One region of the Alkaliphilus metalliredigens QYMF genome, then DNA from elsewhere that is predicted to be linked to it. Evidence: riboswitches for the same ligand, from Rfam matches in the RefSeq annotation. Region 1 holds a riboswitch; the other holds the start of a gene.
What was found. A riboswitch is a leader RNA that binds a small molecule or an ion and turns the genes downstream of it on or off. The one in region 1 is predicted to bind glycine.
Positions count from the first base shown of each region.

Region 1 (9,030 bases):
GCGAAAGTTGGATCTCCATTGGTAACTGTTTCAGCTGCTAATCCTGCAGCCTCTGCTTCTGCTGCTCCTAAAATAACAACTACATTTTCAGCATTATGCTTTTCAGTTAGATCCATTACTCTCTTTTGATTCTCTAGGTCCATAGCACCTGCAGCGGTTCAGACAAAACACTCTGTAGAAGAGTAGACAACTTCCGCCCCTGTACCCTTTAGACATTCTTCCATAGCTGGACCAGGAATTCCATCTCTATCACCAATTATGATGACTTTTTTTCCATCAAATAAACTCATTAAGTACCATCCTTTCGTTTTGAAATTTTATTTTTAGATATTTCGATTAATTGCAAACGTTTATCTGCTGACAAATATTAGTAATTTTTCTACTAGTATCCCTTTGAAGACAGCTTTACGTATCCTGTTTCATTGGTGGCTCCAGTAATTGCTTGGATTTCTACTTCGATACTACCATCTGCTCTTAAGCTTCCATCAAATCCACCGGCAATCACATCAACATATTGTGTGCTTCCGATTATTTTTTTCATTGGTGGTAAAACAATCACTTCATTTGCATTTCCATTGGTTACAACCGCATTAGCCACTGGATCTGCATCTGCTAATGATTGAGATGCACCATCTCGTCCCGCATATTCATCAGTTACGATAACTGTGTCAATTCCCTCTGCTTCAATTTTCTTGCAGTTCATAATTAAATCTGTATCAGGATTTCCAAAGCCTTCCTGTGAAACGACGGCACCATCTAGCCCTAAATATTTGCATAATTTGGCAGTCCAATTTGAAGATCTTTCTTTGTCAGCCAGGTAAACATTTTCATTGGTGATGATAACACCCACGAAATTGATCTCTTTACCATGCTTTTCATAAAGTTCTTCAATGATTCCATTGTTTTGATGGACATAGGTTGGGTTTTTATCACAAGCAGATACACAGTTTCCACTGATAATTGCACCATCCATGATTTCTGTTGGATACAACAGTGTTGGCACAATTTTCTTAGCGTCTACACCATATACGTAGGTGTCATGTAAAAGTCCTTGGGTTTGAAGCATGTATACATAACCCACTTTAGGTAAGTCAGGATACTTCTTAACTGATTCAAAGATTGGTTGTGTTTCATATACTTGTACTTCATCTGGTTGAAGACTTCTTGCTAGCTCACCTAAGTATTGAGCTGACTTTAGTCCAATCATTCTCACAGCCGCTTCATGATCGTATTGCTTTAAACCATCTACCGGTTCACAAACAACAACAATGTTATGGTTTTGTGAAAATGGTGTGTATTCTGCTCCTGGACCCGTCATGTCAATAATACCTTCTTGGAATCCAACAATGCTACCAGCAGTCACAACAGCTACATTCTTCAAAGCATGTGTGCGTCCAGTTCCAACAGTCTCAACTTTACTTAGTATCCCTGGGAAAATACCACCGGGACCTTCCACCTTAACTCTTGGTTCAATGACATCTTTAACAGGTGTAATTCTAATTTCCTCACCCGGATGTGCTAACCCAATTTCAATGCTCTTGATGTGTTCATCTCCGCCAATTTCTTTTATCATTTCATCCTTATTGACATACAGCACGCCATTTTCCACTTTCGATGCGTTACCAAACTGTACATCTTTGATGAAAATCTTACCTAATTCTAAGCGCACAATCTTCACCTCCCTTTATTGATCAGGCCTATAGTTTGAACGTTCATGCCATAGGCCAGTAGAGCCTTATAAGCTTTTTGTAATCATTGCCTCAATATTTTCCTTGTTTGCTGCATCCTTAGTTACTTCTTCCACCTTAACTCCATCTTTATACATGGAAATTGTTGGCAGTCCAAGTACCTTTTCTTTTATTGCCAATCTTCTGGCTTGAGTTGTGTTTAGCTTAACAAATTTCACTTTGTCTCCATACTGTGCCTCTAATGCTTCAACATCAGGCATTAAAGCCTTGCATGGTTCGCATCCGTCACTCCAAAAATCAACCAAAACATATCCTTCTGCCTTTAACACTTCTTGTTCAAAAGTTTCTTTATCCACTGCTAGCATCTTTTCACCTCCTTAACATCGCATTCATTTTATCTATCTCCTCTAAACCAGAAGTACAAAGGAGACATTAATTTGATTTTTAATTTCACCTAATTACGAATCAAGCTTTACTCTTCGAAATTATTTTCAATATATTTTTCTGCTTGTACAGCTGCAATGGCCCCATCTGATACTGCAGTTACAACCTGTCTTAATGACTTGACCCGACAGTCCCCTGCTCCAAATACCCCTGGGACATTGGTCTTCATATTATCATCTGTCACGATGTAACCTGTACGATCCATGTCTAACATACCTTTAAACAAGTCGGTTTGGGGAATATATCCCACAAACATAAAAATACCAAATGTGCCATCTTCTTCATCTGCATGATGCTCTGTAATTTCCCCAGTTTTTAGGTTTTCAAATACAACTGATTCAACTAACCCATCACCTTTAATTTCTTTGATTGTTGTATTCCAAATAAAATCAATTTTAGGGTGCTTAAATGCTTTTTCTTGAATAGACTTAGCTGCCCTAAGTTCTTCTCTTCTATGAACAATGGTTACCTTACGGGCAAATTTTGTAATAAACATTGCTTCTTCAACCGCAGAGTCTCCTCCACCAATGACAAACACCTCAAAATCTGTGAAGAAATCGCCATCGCAGGTGGCACAATAAGATACCCCTTTACCTGTTAACTCTTTTTCTCCTGGTACACCTAAAAGTCTTGGACTGGCTCCTGGAGCTACAATAATAGACTTTGCATGATATGTATTCTTTTCTCCTACTAAAATCTTAATTTTTCCCTCTAACTTAACTTCTTTAATTGTGTCCTTTTCAATTTTTGCTCCAAATTCATTACATTGCTCAACCATTCTGGCAACTAATGCGGGACCTGTGGCATCTGTAATTGAACCAGGGTAGTTCGCCACTTCTTCAGTTGTGGCAATTTGGCCACCGGTCTTTTCTTTTTCTAGAATTAAAGTAGTCATTTTTCCTCTTGCTGCATAAAGCCCAGCTGATAGTCCCGCAGGACCCCCTCCAATAATTACAACATCATAAACATTTTCCATGTTTTCCACTCCTTAACTTCTTTTAATTTATTTAGTCCTTTTTGTCTTGCTTTTAGAACCAGTTAATTTAACATCATTAAAATTGTGTCATACTTTCAATGCCACTGTCAATCAATGAACAGTCTATCACTTGAAAATCTTGGAGTACTTTTTCACTCCAACGCGGAATCGTTTTCATATTAATCAATTTCTGTGCGGTTTCCATGCTTCCTTCTATGATTCTAACTGAGTTTAGTTCTACTGTTTCAGCCATTGTAGAGACTAAGACACTTTTATAGGGTGACTCATTAGGCTTAACGCTTCCTGATAATGGGTGGGTTAGTAGTTCATGTCCTCGATGAATATAATCCCGGACCTGTCTTAACACATCTAAGACGCTTCCTTCTTCAAACACCACTTGATAAATCTGACTATACTTTTCCTTTACTCTAGGATTATTGGTGACAATGATAGCCTTCAACTTTAACGTCCCCTCTCATACAATGTGACCTATGTATTTCCACTGTAATTTATTCTAATCATCTAGTATTACTCTTTAATTTATTGCCTTTCCAAAGATTGACTATACACGAAAATGGCAAAACAAAAACAGAGAAACTTATGTCAACAGCCCGTTGCCAAAAGTCATCTCTGTTTTTGTACCTGAGAGATTCTTCCTCAATGTATGAGGAGTTGCTCCTTCGGTGAAAAATCGCTTTCCAGAGTTCTGTCCAAATACGGTCCTTTTGCCTGAGATTTTCACTAGAAAAGGGCAATTTCTCTAGCTTCTTCCTTCGGCGTCCAATCATTACCTATGGTTTCTTAGGCCTTGATCGAATCTCTCCCACATTCTTCTTCCAGATTTCGATATTTTTTTTATTATCATTTATTATAGAAGTGCAGAATATCTATTTTTTTAATCATTTATCTTTTTCCTATTAGTAGTAACTATTGTTGCTATAGTATTACTGATTAGTAAACTTTACGAGTAGCTCTTCTCGTTAAAATTATATCAACTATATACTAGAATGTAAAGCATTTTTTGTCATTTGATAGTGAATTGATTGTCACGATAAATTCAAATTATTCTGCCTTAAATACAAAAAATCTCAACTACCTTCTATTTCACTTTTTTATAGTAAAAAATAGCTAATGTACCAGGACCAGCATGGGTTCCTACTGTACCACCAATCTCAGCTGTAAGTACTTCTTTTGGATTTAGTTCCGCTATTACTTTTGCCTTAAAAGTTTCCAGAATATCGGGTCTATTTGCATGGGCCAAAACCATGGTTTGCTCATGAAAATCTCCTCCTCTTTCTTTAGCTAACTCAATCATTTTTCCCATAACCCTTTTGCTTCCCCTTACCTTATCTAATGAATCCACTAGGCCCTCAGTTACGGTTAGAATTGGTTTTACACTTAAAATAGTTCCAATGGTTGCTTTCATCGGATTTAATCGTCCACCCATCTTTAAATATTCCAATGTATCCACTGTGAAAATATGATCTACTCGGTCCCTTAAGGCAAGGAGTGTTTCAACGATTTCTTTTCTTTCCTTTCCTGCCCCTACCATTTTGGCAGCTTCATAGACCAACAATCCTCCCCCCATACTTAATCCCATGGTATCAACGACATCAATCAACGGGCTGTCAATTTCATTTTTCGCAATGATGGCTGACTGATGGGTTCCGCTGGCTCTAGAAGATCCATTAATACAAATCACTTCATATCCCTCCTGAATTGCTTCGTTAAACATTTGTATAAATGTATTTGGTGACACTTGAGATGTTTTCGGTAATTCCTTTGCTTCTGATAGTTTTTCATAAAAGAGCTGGGGACTCAAGTCTACTCCATCCCGATACTCCCCACCCTCAAAATGAATCCTTAATGGTGCTATTTTAATATTATATGCTTTCATTATATTCTTTGGTATATCAAGCATACTATCTGCGATGATTTGAATTTTTTTCATAGCCAACCTCCTAATAGGGGTGCTTTTATTTTATTGTATAACTTATCTATATAATTTACAATATTTTCTTGTTGTACTATTTATAACCTAAATTCTTTAGTTCATAAAAATAAAAGCATCAAAGTTGTTTAACGCTCTCAACTTTGATGCTTTTTCGTAGCAATAACACTACCTCATATTTGAATATCCCCATTGTCGTAATACTTCATAGACCACAATTGAAACTGCATTGGATAGATTTAAAGAACGAGCCCGTTCGATGTCCACCATGGGAATTCGAATGCATGTCTCTTCATGGTCTTTTAATATTTCTTTAGGGATCCCTGCTGTTTCCTTTCCAAACATGATATATGTATCATCCTGAGGATACGCAACCTCACTGTGGTTTTTTTGCGCCTTTGTTGTGGCACAATAAACCTTTGGGTGCTTATTTTTCTCTAAAAAGTCTGCATAACGATCGTAGTAATTAAGATCTAACAGCTCCCAATAATCTAGCCCTGCTCTTTTTACCTGTTTTTCATCTATTGAAAAACCCATGGGACCAATTAAATGAAGAGTTGCTCCTGTAGCAACGCAGGTTCTAGCAATATTTCCTGTGTTTTGGGGAATTTCTGGTTCAAGTAATACAACATGTAAAGCCAATTCGACTGCCTCCCATTCTTCCAAACTTTTTCTCTACACCTTTACTTCACTAATTCAAATAAGGATAAACCATTATACCATAAAGGGAGACTTTATTTCGATATCTTGGTTTATCTAGTTACTACTTATTTTGAGACATTTTCACAGAGAATTAGAAACCTATGTTTTTAGAATCTTCCTACGATCACGTCTTCTTCATTAATGATACCTGCTTCCACCAATGCCCGTTGATACGAAGTGGATTCTCTTGACATTCGCGTTGTTGCACCGGAAATACCGTCGATAGAGTTCTGCACTGTACGTGTTGCACCTGATTCAACATCAACCCCAAAGATATTTTCTTCGTTGACTGCGCCGGCATAGCGTGGAATGGACCAATCTATTAAGGATGTCTTTTCTGTTGCATCCTGGCCTCTAAGAGATTCTTCAATGGCGCCATAATTACCATCCCATCCACCCATACCAAAATACCCATAGGCAACATTCATTGGTTGTGGTTCTTCGCCATCAAATTCAACTCCTAGGGCTTCAAGAAACGCTTGTGTGGAAGATGATTCGTTGACCCCTTGTAATATACCTACATCGTTCACCACATGAGACCATGGGTTAATGTTAAAAATGGTTTGATCTGATAGCGTCTCCCACTCATCGGGCTTCATGAGTCCTCCAGCTGAAGTTCTTATGGTTGGCACCACCTCAGAACTTCCGATTGTCAACTCACTTACTGGAATTTGAAAATCAAAATCTTGGGGAAACTTTTTATCAAATTGGTATCTTGTAATGGGATCTACCATTGCAACTGCAACGACTCCTGGCTCATCTACTGCAACAGCGTAGAAAGCCATCATGTCTGCAGTGTAAATAGTAAACATTGATTCTCCTGGTTCATAATCTTCACCAGGTACTGCCGGTTTAGGGTCTACTGAAAAGTCTACATCCACATAGGCATTTCCACTTTGCCGAGGGATCCAAAACCCTTCTTTTTGGACAAAAAAAACCATTTTTGCATTTTGAATCACGCCATTTTCATCGAGATCCAATATGGTTTCTACGAACTGTTCTGTGTCTTCAAAGGCAGTCCCAGTGACTTCTCCCTGCCATGAATACCCAACATATCTCCCTGCAAATGAAGTGTCCTCTCTCACTTCCCCTCTTTCCTCGCCTGCTTCTTCAGGTGCGCAGCCCGACGTCGCAAGGACTAGTGATAAAATCAGCACAAAAAACATCATATCCTTTACTCTTTTTCTCATTAAGCATGATCTCCTTCCTTAACTCTAATCGTTAATTGTTTACGCTTACGGTTTAGTTTAAAGTAGAAATATCAGTGTCTATAAACAAAAACGCCATAAGTATAATAGTCCTTATTATTTTTAAATAGGATCTTTTTTATACCAGGAGCTGTAAACATCATCTTCATTAGCAAAATTAGTTATGCATATTGAATCTATATAAAGCACAAAATATAACTGATAATAAAAAATAAGATCATTACAGGAGGTAACTATGAGCAAATTTTTTGGAATTTTTGGAAGTGATGACGACAAAATAGAAAAAGAAGAGGATAAAGCCCGAAACGTCGATGACAAATCGCTTCGTCTTCGTCGTGAAGAATTGGATATTTCTAAAAACCGCGTTCAAGTAGGCGAGGTGGAGCTTAGTAAAGAAATTGTTGAAGAACAAAAGATAGTTGATGTGCCTGTAAGTCATGAAGAAGTGATTATAGAAAGACATTCAATCAATAATGAATCCAGTGATTCTCCTATTACTGACGAAGAAACGATTCACATTCCCATCAGTGAGGACCAGGTTCAAGTAGATAAACACACTGTGATAACGGGAGAAATTGAAGCCCATAAGCGCCAAGTAGAAGATACAAGACATATAGAAGCAACGCTGAAAAAAGAAGATGCCCATGTCAATAAAGAGGGTAATGCTAAAATAAAAGATGAAGATGAAGAAAACGATAGGGGGTTCCATTAGACTTCGACGATATCAAGCGACAACTCCGGGAAGAAAAATTAGATATATGTACAAATAAGGTAAAAACTGGAGAGGTTCATATATATAAAGAGGTGATAACGGAGGAAAAAACAGTTACTGTTCCTGTTGTTAGAGAGGAGATTGTAATTGAAAAGCAGGTCTTCGATGGTAAAGAACAGAGCCAAGCTGACACAATCAGAATTCCCATCAGTGAAGAACACATTGAAATCACTAAACATCCTGTTATTTTAGAAAATGTGAGTATTGATAACAAACAGTTTCACGAGATGAAGCAAATTGAAACAACTCTAAAAAAAGAAAAACTGCATGTAAAAACCACTGGAGATGACAAATTCATCCATAACCAAACAGAAGATACACAGACTCCGTAGTCATACAATACACCCTCAAATAAGATAGAAATACCATCGAGTTTGAGGGTGTCAATAATTCTGTAGAGTGATCAGGATCATTTAAATTCGATGGTTCTTTTCTCCTTGTTGCTTTTCATAGCCAGTTCAATGATTTTAATTGTATTTCTTGCTTCTTCTGGCTTCACTATCAATTCTTCTTTTCCCATAATTGCCTTGTACACATTATGATAAAACCCTCTATAATCTCCATTTAAACTCTCTATCTTGCCTTTTATATGTAATCCATTTACATCAGTGTTGATGGTTCCCCAAATGCTTTCGGGCTCTGCTCCCCAATTCTCCATGGTCTTTGGGGTTTCACCTTTTTTAAGCATCTCTTCCTGTGTATCCATACCATATTTCAAAAATGATCCTTGATCTCCTAATACAATAAAGTGAGGCAATGCTTCCCTTACTAACATTCCCGATTTCAAAGTTACCTTCACTTGACCGTAATCTAAAACCAGTTCAAAATTATCATCACATTTAGCACATTTTCTCTGGACACGAATGTCTGCTCTGATTTCCTTGGGTAATCCAAACAAATATTGGGCTTGATCAATCAAATGACTTCCCAAATCATACAGCATCCCAGATCCTGGAAGTTGTTCTTCGCGCCATCCAGCTTTAATATAGTTTCTAAATCGATCAAAGTGAGCTTCGTATTCCACTATATTCCCCAATAGTCCATTCTCAATCACTTGTTTTATTGTTTGAAAATCACTATCCCATCTTCTATTTTGGTATACGGTTACTATTTTTTCTTGTTTCTTGGCCAACTCAATCAACTCATCAGCCTCTGCAGAGGTCACTGTAAAGGGCTTCTCTACAATCACGTGCTTATTAGCCAGCAACGCCTTTTGGGCTAATTTAAAATGGGATAGATTAGGAGTTGCCACAATGATCAAATCGATTGTGTCATCTGCCATCAATTCA
Region 1 is NC_009633.1:3,687,775-3,696,804, forward strand. It holds gene grdA (glycine/sarcosine/betaine reductase complex selenoprotein A) at 1-290, opposite strand, end outside; gene AMET_RS17645 (glycine/sarcosine/betaine reductase component B subunit) at 383-1,669, opposite strand; gene trxA (thioredoxin TrxA) at 1,736-2,053, opposite strand; gene trxB (thioredoxin-disulfide reductase) at 2,161-3,108, opposite strand; gene AMET_RS17660 (GrdX family protein) at 3,185-3,568, opposite strand; glycine riboswitch at 3,737-3,812, opposite strand; glycine riboswitch at 3,816-3,944, opposite strand; gene AMET_RS17670 (DegV family protein) at 4,208-5,059, opposite strand; gene trmL (tRNA (uridine(34)/cytosine(34)/5-carboxymethylaminomethyluridine(34)-2'-O)-methyltransferase TrmL) at 5,228-5,701, opposite strand; gene AMET_RS17680 (hypothetical protein) at 5,869-6,951, opposite strand; gene AMET_RS17685 (YsnF/AvaK domain-containing protein) at 7,205-7,681, shown strand; gene AMET_RS17690 (YsnF/AvaK domain-containing protein) at 7,693-8,073, shown strand; gene AMET_RS17695 (oxidoreductase) at 8,151-9,030, opposite strand, start outside.

Region 2 (9,030 bases), 230 kb from region 1:
AAGGAACTGGATTTTAGAGAATAAGGCCAATCGACCAGCCTTCACTGCAAGAAGAAGAATGGAGCAAAGTCACCAAGTTGAAGTAGTCGGTAAAGAATTGAGAGATATGATGAGCTGGAGTAAGCAATCCAAAAAATAGATGACATCATTTTAGGCAGCGAAGGAGTGAAGGATATGAAAACCAATGGAGCAAGGGAAGGCATTGAACGTGCACCCCATCGATCCTTATTTAAAGCAATGGGATACACAGATGAAGAAATAAGAGCACCTCTCATTGGTGTGATTAACTCACAAAATGAAATTATACCAGGACATATATATTTAGACAAGATTGCAGATGCTGTTAAGGCTGGGGTAAGATTAAGGGGAGGAACCCCGGCTGAAGTGTCGACGATTGGTGTCTGTGATGGGATTGCCATGGGCCATGTGGGGATGAAGTATTCCTTGGCCTCTCGGGAATTAATTGCTGACTCAATTGAAACAGTGGCAATTGCCCATGGATTTGATGCCTTAGTCATGATTCCCAATTGTGATAAGGTGGTACCGGGAATGCTGATGGCTGCGGCTAGGGTCAATATTCCAACAGTGGTTATCAGTGGAGGGCCAATGATGGCAGGAAAGGTACAGGGCAAGTCCGTTAGCCTTTCCAATGTCTTTGAAGCTGTTGGAGCTGTCAAAGCAGGGAAAATGACAGAGGATGAGCTCTATGAATATGAGGAAAAGGCTTGTCCCAGCTGTGGCTCCTGTGCAGGGATGTATACTGCCAATAGTATGAATTGCTTAACCGAGGCATTAGGAATGGGGCTACCTGGAAATGGAACCATACCAGCAGTCTACGCTGAGCGGATCAGATTAGCTAAAAAAGCAGGGATGGAAGTGATGGCACTTTTAGAGAAAAATATTCGCCCTCAAGATATTATGACGGAGAAAGCATTTGAAAATGCATTAACTGTGGACATGGCACTGGGGTGTAGCACCAACAGTATGCTACATCTACCAGCTATTGCACATGAGGCTGGGGTGGTGTTAAATCTTGAAGCAGCCAATTTAATCAGTGAAAGAACACCTAACCTATGTAAATTAGCTCCTGCGGGACAGCATCACATAGAAGACCTATACTTTGCAGGAGGGGTTCAGGCAGTCATAAAGGAGCTTGCTAAAAAAGACTTAATCCAGCTGGACTTATTAACTGTAACAGGAAAAACCGTGGCAGAAAATATTTCACAAGCACAAAACCTTAATGATGAAGTCATCAGAACTGTTGAGAATCCATATAATGAAACCGGAGGTATTGCAGTATTAAAGGGGAATTTAGCACCGGATGGTTGTGTGGTAAAACGTTCGGCTGTTGCAAAAGAAATGCTGACCCATAAAGGTCCTGCCAGGGTATTTGAGTCTGAAGAAGAGGTAATTGCAGGAATTTTAGGAGGAGAAATTAAGCCTGGTGATGTAGTAGTGATCCGTTATGAAGGTCCTAAAGGGGGACCAGGGATGAGAGAAATGCTTGCACCGACATCAACATTAGCAGGAATGGGATTAGACAAAAGTGTTGCACTGATTACTGATGGGCGATTTAGTGGTGCTACCAGAGGGGCTTCCATTGGTCATGTGTCACCAGAAGCGGCAGAGGGTGGTCCTATTGGCTTGGTAGAGGAGGGAGATTTCATTTCCTTCGATATTACAAAGGGAAAGATTGAACTATTGGTCAGTGAAGAAGAGCTGACAAAACGAAAACAACGGTGGCAGACCCCAGAGCCGAAGATTAAAAAGGGTTATTTAGCTAGATATGCAAGATTAGTGACTTCAGCCAGTACCGGGGCTATATTGAGATAACATAAGGAGGCGGGTAATATGCAACGAACAGGTGGTGAAATCATAGCAGAATGTTTGATAGAGCAAGGTGTTGACACTGTATTTGGTTATCCAGGAGGTGCAATACTCAATATCTACGATGCCCTATATAAATATCAGGATCAGATCAATCATTATTTGACGGCCCATGAACAGGGAGCAGCCCATGCAGCTGATGGTTATGCCAGAGCCACTGGAAAAGTGGGGGTATGCCTTGCTACATCAGGACCTGGAGCTACTAATTTGGTAACAGGCATTGCCACAGCCTATATGGATTCCGTTCCTATGGTGGCCATCACCGCCAATGTACCCTTGGCCTTACTGGGGAGAGATAGCTTTCAGGAAGTCGATATTGTTGGTATTACCATGCCCATTACAAAGCATAATTATATTGTTAAGGATATCAATGAATTAGCGTCTACCCTTAGAAAGGCTTTTTATATTGCCCAGGAAGGAAGGCCAGGACCGGTATTGGTGGATGTGCCTAAGGATATCACAGCGCAAGTGGCTGAGTATATCTATGAGGCTCCCCGACCAATCGAGACCGTGTCAGCACCTATACCAGAGGAAGATTTATTAAGTGCAATTCAAATGATTAAGACAGCTAAAAGACCCCTCATCTATATGGGGGGTGGCGTTGTCCGCTCTGGAGCTGCGGAAGCATTTAAAGACTTTGTTGATAAAGTGCAAGCTCCGGTGGCTTCTACCATGATGGGCTTAGGGGGATTTCCCTCTACCCATGAGCTTTTCACAGGTCTATTGGGAATGCATGGCACCAAGGCCTCAAACATGGCTGCCACAGAATGCGATTTGATTATTGCAGTTGGGGCTCGATTCAGTGATAGGGCCATTGGAAAGGTGGAAGGCTTTGCTCCAGGGGCAAAAATATTACAGATTGATATTGATCCTGCTGAGGTCAATAAAAATATTCGAACTCATTATTCAATTATTGGAACCATTACGGAGGTATTAAAAGATTTAAACCCTCGGCTAGAAAAACAAGAGAGAAAAGAATGGACTGAGAAAATTAAGGCTTGGCAAAGGGATTATCCCCTGACCTATGAAAAAAACACAACCCTAAAACCTCAATTTGTCATTGAAAAAGTGAAAGAATTGGCAGCGGAGGATGCGGTTATTACTACGGAGGTTGGGCAAAACCAAATTTGGACAGCACTATTTTACAAGTTTACACAACCACGCTCCTTTATTACCTCTGGGGGACTGGGAACAATGGGCTTTGGCTTGGGAGCCTGTATTGGTGCGCAGATCGGATTGCCTGAGCGACAATTATTTAATATAGCTGGAGACGGTTGCTTTTATATGAATTGCAATGAGCTAGCCACTGCAGTACACTATAATTTACCCATTAGAGTCATTGTGCTTAACAATCATGTACTAGGCATGGTAAGGCAATGGCAGGGAATGTTTTATGGAAAACGGTTTTCTAATACAACTTTAGATCGAAAAACAGATATTGTTAAACTTGCAGAGGCCTATGGGGCCACAGGATTTAATATTACCAAAAATGAAGAGGTAGAGGATGTCTTGAAAAAAGCCATGGCAATCAAGGGACCAGTGGTCATCAACTGTGAAATTGATCGAGATGAACTGGTATTACCCATGGTTCCACCGGGGGCTGATATCAAGGATTTGATTATGGAGTAAAGGATTGTCTTTAGTTACTTTATTTGAGATGTCTTAATCCATAAATAAAGAAGAGAAACCTGGTTTGATGTAGGTTTCTCGTTCTTTTATTTTGGTGCTTTTATTGTGAGTTGACTGTATGGTAGAAATTAAGCTGAATTAATTTTTAAAACTGTGGATAGGCGCTGGAATTCTACCTCCTCGATTAATAAAATCTGCGCTTGAAAACTTGCTGACAGCCATGATTGGAGCCCTTCCTAATAATCCTCCAAATACAGCTTCGTCCCCAAGGACTTTACCATGTACAGGGATGATTCTAACGGCGGTGGTCTTATTATTGACCACACCAATGGCAGCCTCATCAGCTATAATTCCAGAGATAGTCGATGCAGGGGTATCTCCAGGAATTGCAATCATATCTAGACCAACAGAGCATACGCATGTCATGGCTTCTAATTTTTCTAGGTTTAATGAACCTGCTTTTATTGCATTGATCATTCCCTCATCTTCACTTACTGGAATGAAAGCACCGCTTAAACCACCCACATGTGAGGATGCCATGACACCACCTTTTTTTACGGCATCATTGAGGAGGGCTAGAGCAGCAGTTGTTCCATGGCAGCCACAACTTTCAAGACCCATTTCCTCTAAAATTCGTGCCACACTATCACCAACTGCAGGAGTAGGAGCTAGGGACAGATCTACTATTCCAAAGGGTACGCCAAGTCTAGTGGAAGCTTCATTGGCTACAAGTTGACCAATACGTGTGATTTTGAAAGCTGTCTTTTTAATTGCTTCAGCTATCACATCGAAGCTTTCTCCTTTTAAATTTTCAATGGATGATTTGATAACCCCAGGACCACTTACGCCAACATTGATAACACATTCGCCTTCACCGACACCGTGAAAAGCACCAGCCATGAAAGGGTTATCTTCTACGGCATTGGCAAAAACCACAAGTTTTGCACATCCTAAGCTATCTTGATCCCTTGTTAAATAAGCTGTTCTCTTGATAATTTCTCCCATATCTCTAACCGCATCCATATTAATGCCGGATTTTGTACAACCAATATTGACAGATGAGCAAACTCTTTCTGTAGTAGCCAATGCTTCGGGAATTGAGTCAATTAGTATTTTATCTCCCTTGGTATACCCTTTTTGTACAAGGGCTGAAAAACCACCAATGAAGTTGATACCAACAGCTTTTGCTGCTTGATCCAAGGTTTTAGCAAATTCCACATAATCATGATCACCACAAGATTGTGCAATATGAGCAATTGGCGTGATGGATATCCTTTTATTAATAATTGGAATGCCATATTCTGTTTCAATCATATCTCCAACATTGACTAAATTTTCAGCAAGTCTTGTGATTTTATCATAGATTTTAGTTCTAGACTTTTTACCATCGCTACTACAACAATCTAAAAGTGATATCCCCATTGTAATTGTTCTAATATCAAGCTTTTCTTTTTCAATCATATTAATTGTTTCCATTATGTTCTGTGAATTGATCATATTGTTCATCTCCTTGTGTATTAAATAACATGCATTGAATTAAATATAGCTTCTTGTTGAATTCTAACTGACACACCTATTGTATGAGCGGAATCTTGTAGCTTTTCTTTTAATTCTTTGAATTCAATGTTCATTTCTTGTAAATCTACAAGCATTACCATTGTAAAGGTATCTTGCAAAAGTGTTTGGTTTATATCTAAAATATTAACGCTACTTTTTTGAAGTACAGAAGAAATGCCATAAATAATGCCTATTTTGTCCTTTCCGATAACGGTTATAAATGCTTTCATTTTAATAACCTCCCCTTCCTTTGATTAAGTATAAGTGGTGGATCACATTGCAAAAAATACAAAGAGACTAAACTGAATAATTTAGTCTCTGGAGAATAAAGATTTTATGTTTTAATAGTAAACCGCCACTGGAGCTGCAAAAAAAGCAACATAAATAATGACTTATTCATTAAAACAAAAATCCCCTGTCCTTTTACCTGAGAGTTTGACCAAAATACATGGCTTTCCCCTTCGGTGCTCCTATGAGTCTCTCCAGAGGCTCGTCCAATAACGGTTTAATATCTTATCCCATTATCTTCATCCAATTCTATGAAATTATTTAAATATGATTCTAACACAAGATGATGGTATAAAGCAATTAAAAATTTAATAAATCTCATTTTAAATGAGCAGAAGAGCATTAAATAAAGAAAAAAAGGTGTCACCACAAGAATATTAGGTTATGAAATAGGAAAAATGAAATCTGTCATCTAGGAAAAAAAAGATGCTGATGATTTTTAGATTGAAAATATAGATGAGCTTATATGAATTATAATTCATGCAAACAGTATAAATATACACTTTAGTTGGACTTGATCGAATGGCAACGTTTTCATTGAATTAGCTGGAGTTTAATCTAATTTATATTAAAAAATCACAAAAAAATCACAAAAAAATATTGAATGCAATGAATAATTATGATAGAATATTACTTAAACCAAATTGAAAGAAAATTTAGAAAAATGAATTAGTTAATATAATTTAATTCAATTACTAGTCTTTATATGAAGATAAGAGAGTGAGTGAGTGAATTAATACTATCTACTAAGGAGGAAAACATAAATGAAAAGATTTGAATTACCTGAAAAACAAGGATTGTATGATCCTAGTATGGAAAAAGATAGCTGTGGACTTGGGTTTATTGCACATATAAAAGGGCATCAAAACCATGAAATTTTAAAACAAGGACTACAAATATTAAAGAGTCTCAAGCATAGAGGTGCAGTAGGAGCAGATGCCACCACTGGTGACGGATCGGGTATTTTGATTCAGATTCCCCAGGATTTTTTTAAGGAAGAGGTTGAAGCATTGAATATAGACTTACCTGATCCTGGAGACTATGCTGTGGGTATGATTTTTTTACCTAGAGATCCAAATGCCAGACTCTTTTGCGAAGGCGTGATTGAAAGAGTCATCAGAGAGGAAAAGCAAAACCTGTTGGGCTGGAGGGAAGTACCCATAGATGAGGCTGGATGTGGTGAATCTGCAAAGGCAACTAGACCTGTGGTGGCACAGTTTTTCCTTGCTCGAAAAGGGCAAAGCAAAGCCCTGTTTGAACAGAAGCTCTTAGTTGTACGAAAACGAGCGCAACAAGAGGTGAGGAGTGCCCAGAAGCCCTATACAGATCATTTTTATGTATGCTCTCTTTGTAGTAAAACCATCATATATAAAGGACAAATACTAGGGTATAAGCTTGAGGAATTTTATGTAGATTTATTAGATGAAAGGGTAATAACTGCCATTGCACTTGTTCATGAAAGATATAGTACCAACACATTTCCCTCATGGAAACTGGCACAGCCATTTCGCTACCTTGCCCAAAATGGAGAGATTAACACCATAAGAGGGAATATAAACTGGATGAATGCAAGGGAGGGTGTCATGCATTCTGAAAGTTTTGGAGATGATTTCAAGAAGATATTACCAATCATCGAGCCTGGTGGTAGTGACTCGGCATCAATCGATAATGTATTAGAGCTATTGGTGAAGAATGATCACGCAATCGAAGATGCAATGATGATGCTCATCCCTGAAGCATGGCAAAAAGGCATTAAAATGCCACAGGAAAAAAGAGACTTCTATGAGTACCATGCAAGGGTAATGGAACCCTGGGATGGTCCTGCAACCATAACCTTTACTGATGGCGTCAATGTAGGGGTAACGGTAGATCGAAATGGATTGAGACCGGCTCGTTATCTAACAACAAAGGATGATCTGATTATTATGGCATCCGAAATAGGGGTGGTAGATGTCCCGGTGGAAATGGTGTTGAAAAAGGGATGCCTAAAACCGGGAAAAATATTACTAGTAAATACAAAGGAAGGACGAATTGTTTCAAACGATGAAATTAAATCAACGGCCATGAATAAACACCCCTTTGGAGAATGGGTATCACGAAATCGCATGACTCTTAAGGATATAGAGCAACCCTATGAACCAAAGAAAATGAATTATGAAACCCTGCATAAAAACCACTTGGTCTTTGGATTTACAGAGGAAGAACTAAAAAAAGTCATTGCTCATATGGCTGAGCATGGGAAAGAGCCCATTGGTTCAATGGGTGTGGATACACCTTTGGCTATTTTGTCAGAGAAGCCTCAATTATTATTTAACTACTTCAAACAAAAATTTGCCCAGGTAACCAATCCACCGATTGATCCGATACGTGAAGAATCGGTTATGTCCCTCATTCAGTTTATTGGAAAATATGGGAGGCTATTAGACAAAATTGAGACAGATACCGATAATAAATATATTAAGCTGGCACATCCTATTTTAACAAATTCCCAGATAGAGAATATACGTGGACTTAATACTGAAGATTTTAGAGCCATTACCATACCAACTGTTTTTCAAGCAGATCATGAGGATAATGGATTAAAGGAAGCATTAGATTATTTATGTAAGCGTGCAGAGGAAAATGTTAAACTCGGATATAATATTATTGTTTTAAGTGATCGAAATATAGATATGTACAATGCACCTATTCCTAGTTTATTAGCCCTGGGAGCGGTACATCATCATTTAGTTAGAAAGAAGCTTAGAACCTCTGTTGATATTATGATAGAAGCAGGTGATGCACGGGATGCAATGCATATGGCACTGTTGCTAGGATTTGGTGCCAAGGCTGTGAACCCATACATGGCATTTGAAACCATTGCATATATGGTGGAAAATAAGAAAAGTGTGAAGGGTGTTAAAAATACTGAAGAAGCCTTTGGTCACTATATTGAAGCAATTTGCTCAGGACTTTTAAAGATCATTTCAAAGATGGGTATTTCAACACTACAAAGCTACAGTGGGGCTCAGATATTTGAAGCAATTGGAATCAAACAAGATGTGATTGATCAATACTTTACTGATACACCGGCAGTGCTTTCTGGTATCGGATTAGGTGGTATCGTAAAGGAAGTGTTGATAAGACAAGAGAGTGCTTATCAGCAACTTCAGCAACTAGATGTCGGGGGAGAAATCCAGTGGAACCCGAAGGGGGAATATCATACATTTAGTCCAAAGGTCGTCAGTAATCTGAGAAAAGCATGTGTAGAAAATAATAGAGAGACCTATAACCTATACGCAGATCAAGTTAATGGGCAAGATGTAAACATAACCACACTTCGAGGGCTATTGAAATTCAAGGAAAGAAAAAGTGTGTCAATAGAAGAGGTCGAGTCAGTAGAAGAGATTCTAAAACGATTTAGAATCTCTGGGATGTCTTTTGGTTCATTAAGTACGGAAGCCCATGAGACCTTGGCTATTGGCGCCAATCGAGTAGGAGTAACAAGCAATTGTGGCGAAGGAGGAGAGGATCCAAGTAGATACAAACTGGGATTTGATGGAGAAAATATGACAAGTGAAGTGAAACAGGTTGCTTCGGGTAGATTTGGTGTCACAGCAAATTATCTAGCCCATTGTCATGAAATAGAGATAAAAATGGCACAAGGAGCGAAACCAGGTGAAGGAGGTC
Region 2 is NC_009633.1:3,458,774-3,467,803, reverse strand. It holds gene ilvC (ketol-acid reductoisomerase) at 1-139, shown strand, start outside; gene ilvD (dihydroxy-acid dehydratase) at 175-1,833, shown strand; gene ilvB (biosynthetic-type acetolactate synthase large subunit) at 1,852-3,516, shown strand; gene AMET_RS16700 (PFL family protein) at 3,655-5,013, opposite strand; gene AMET_RS16695 (ACT domain-containing protein) at 5,034-5,303, opposite strand; glycine riboswitch at 5,479-5,569, opposite strand; gene gltB (glutamate synthase large subunit) at 6,126-9,030, shown strand, end outside.
Region 2: another riboswitch for glycine. It lies ahead of AMET_RS16695 (ACT domain-containing protein); the one in region 1 lies ahead of AMET_RS17660 (GrdX family protein).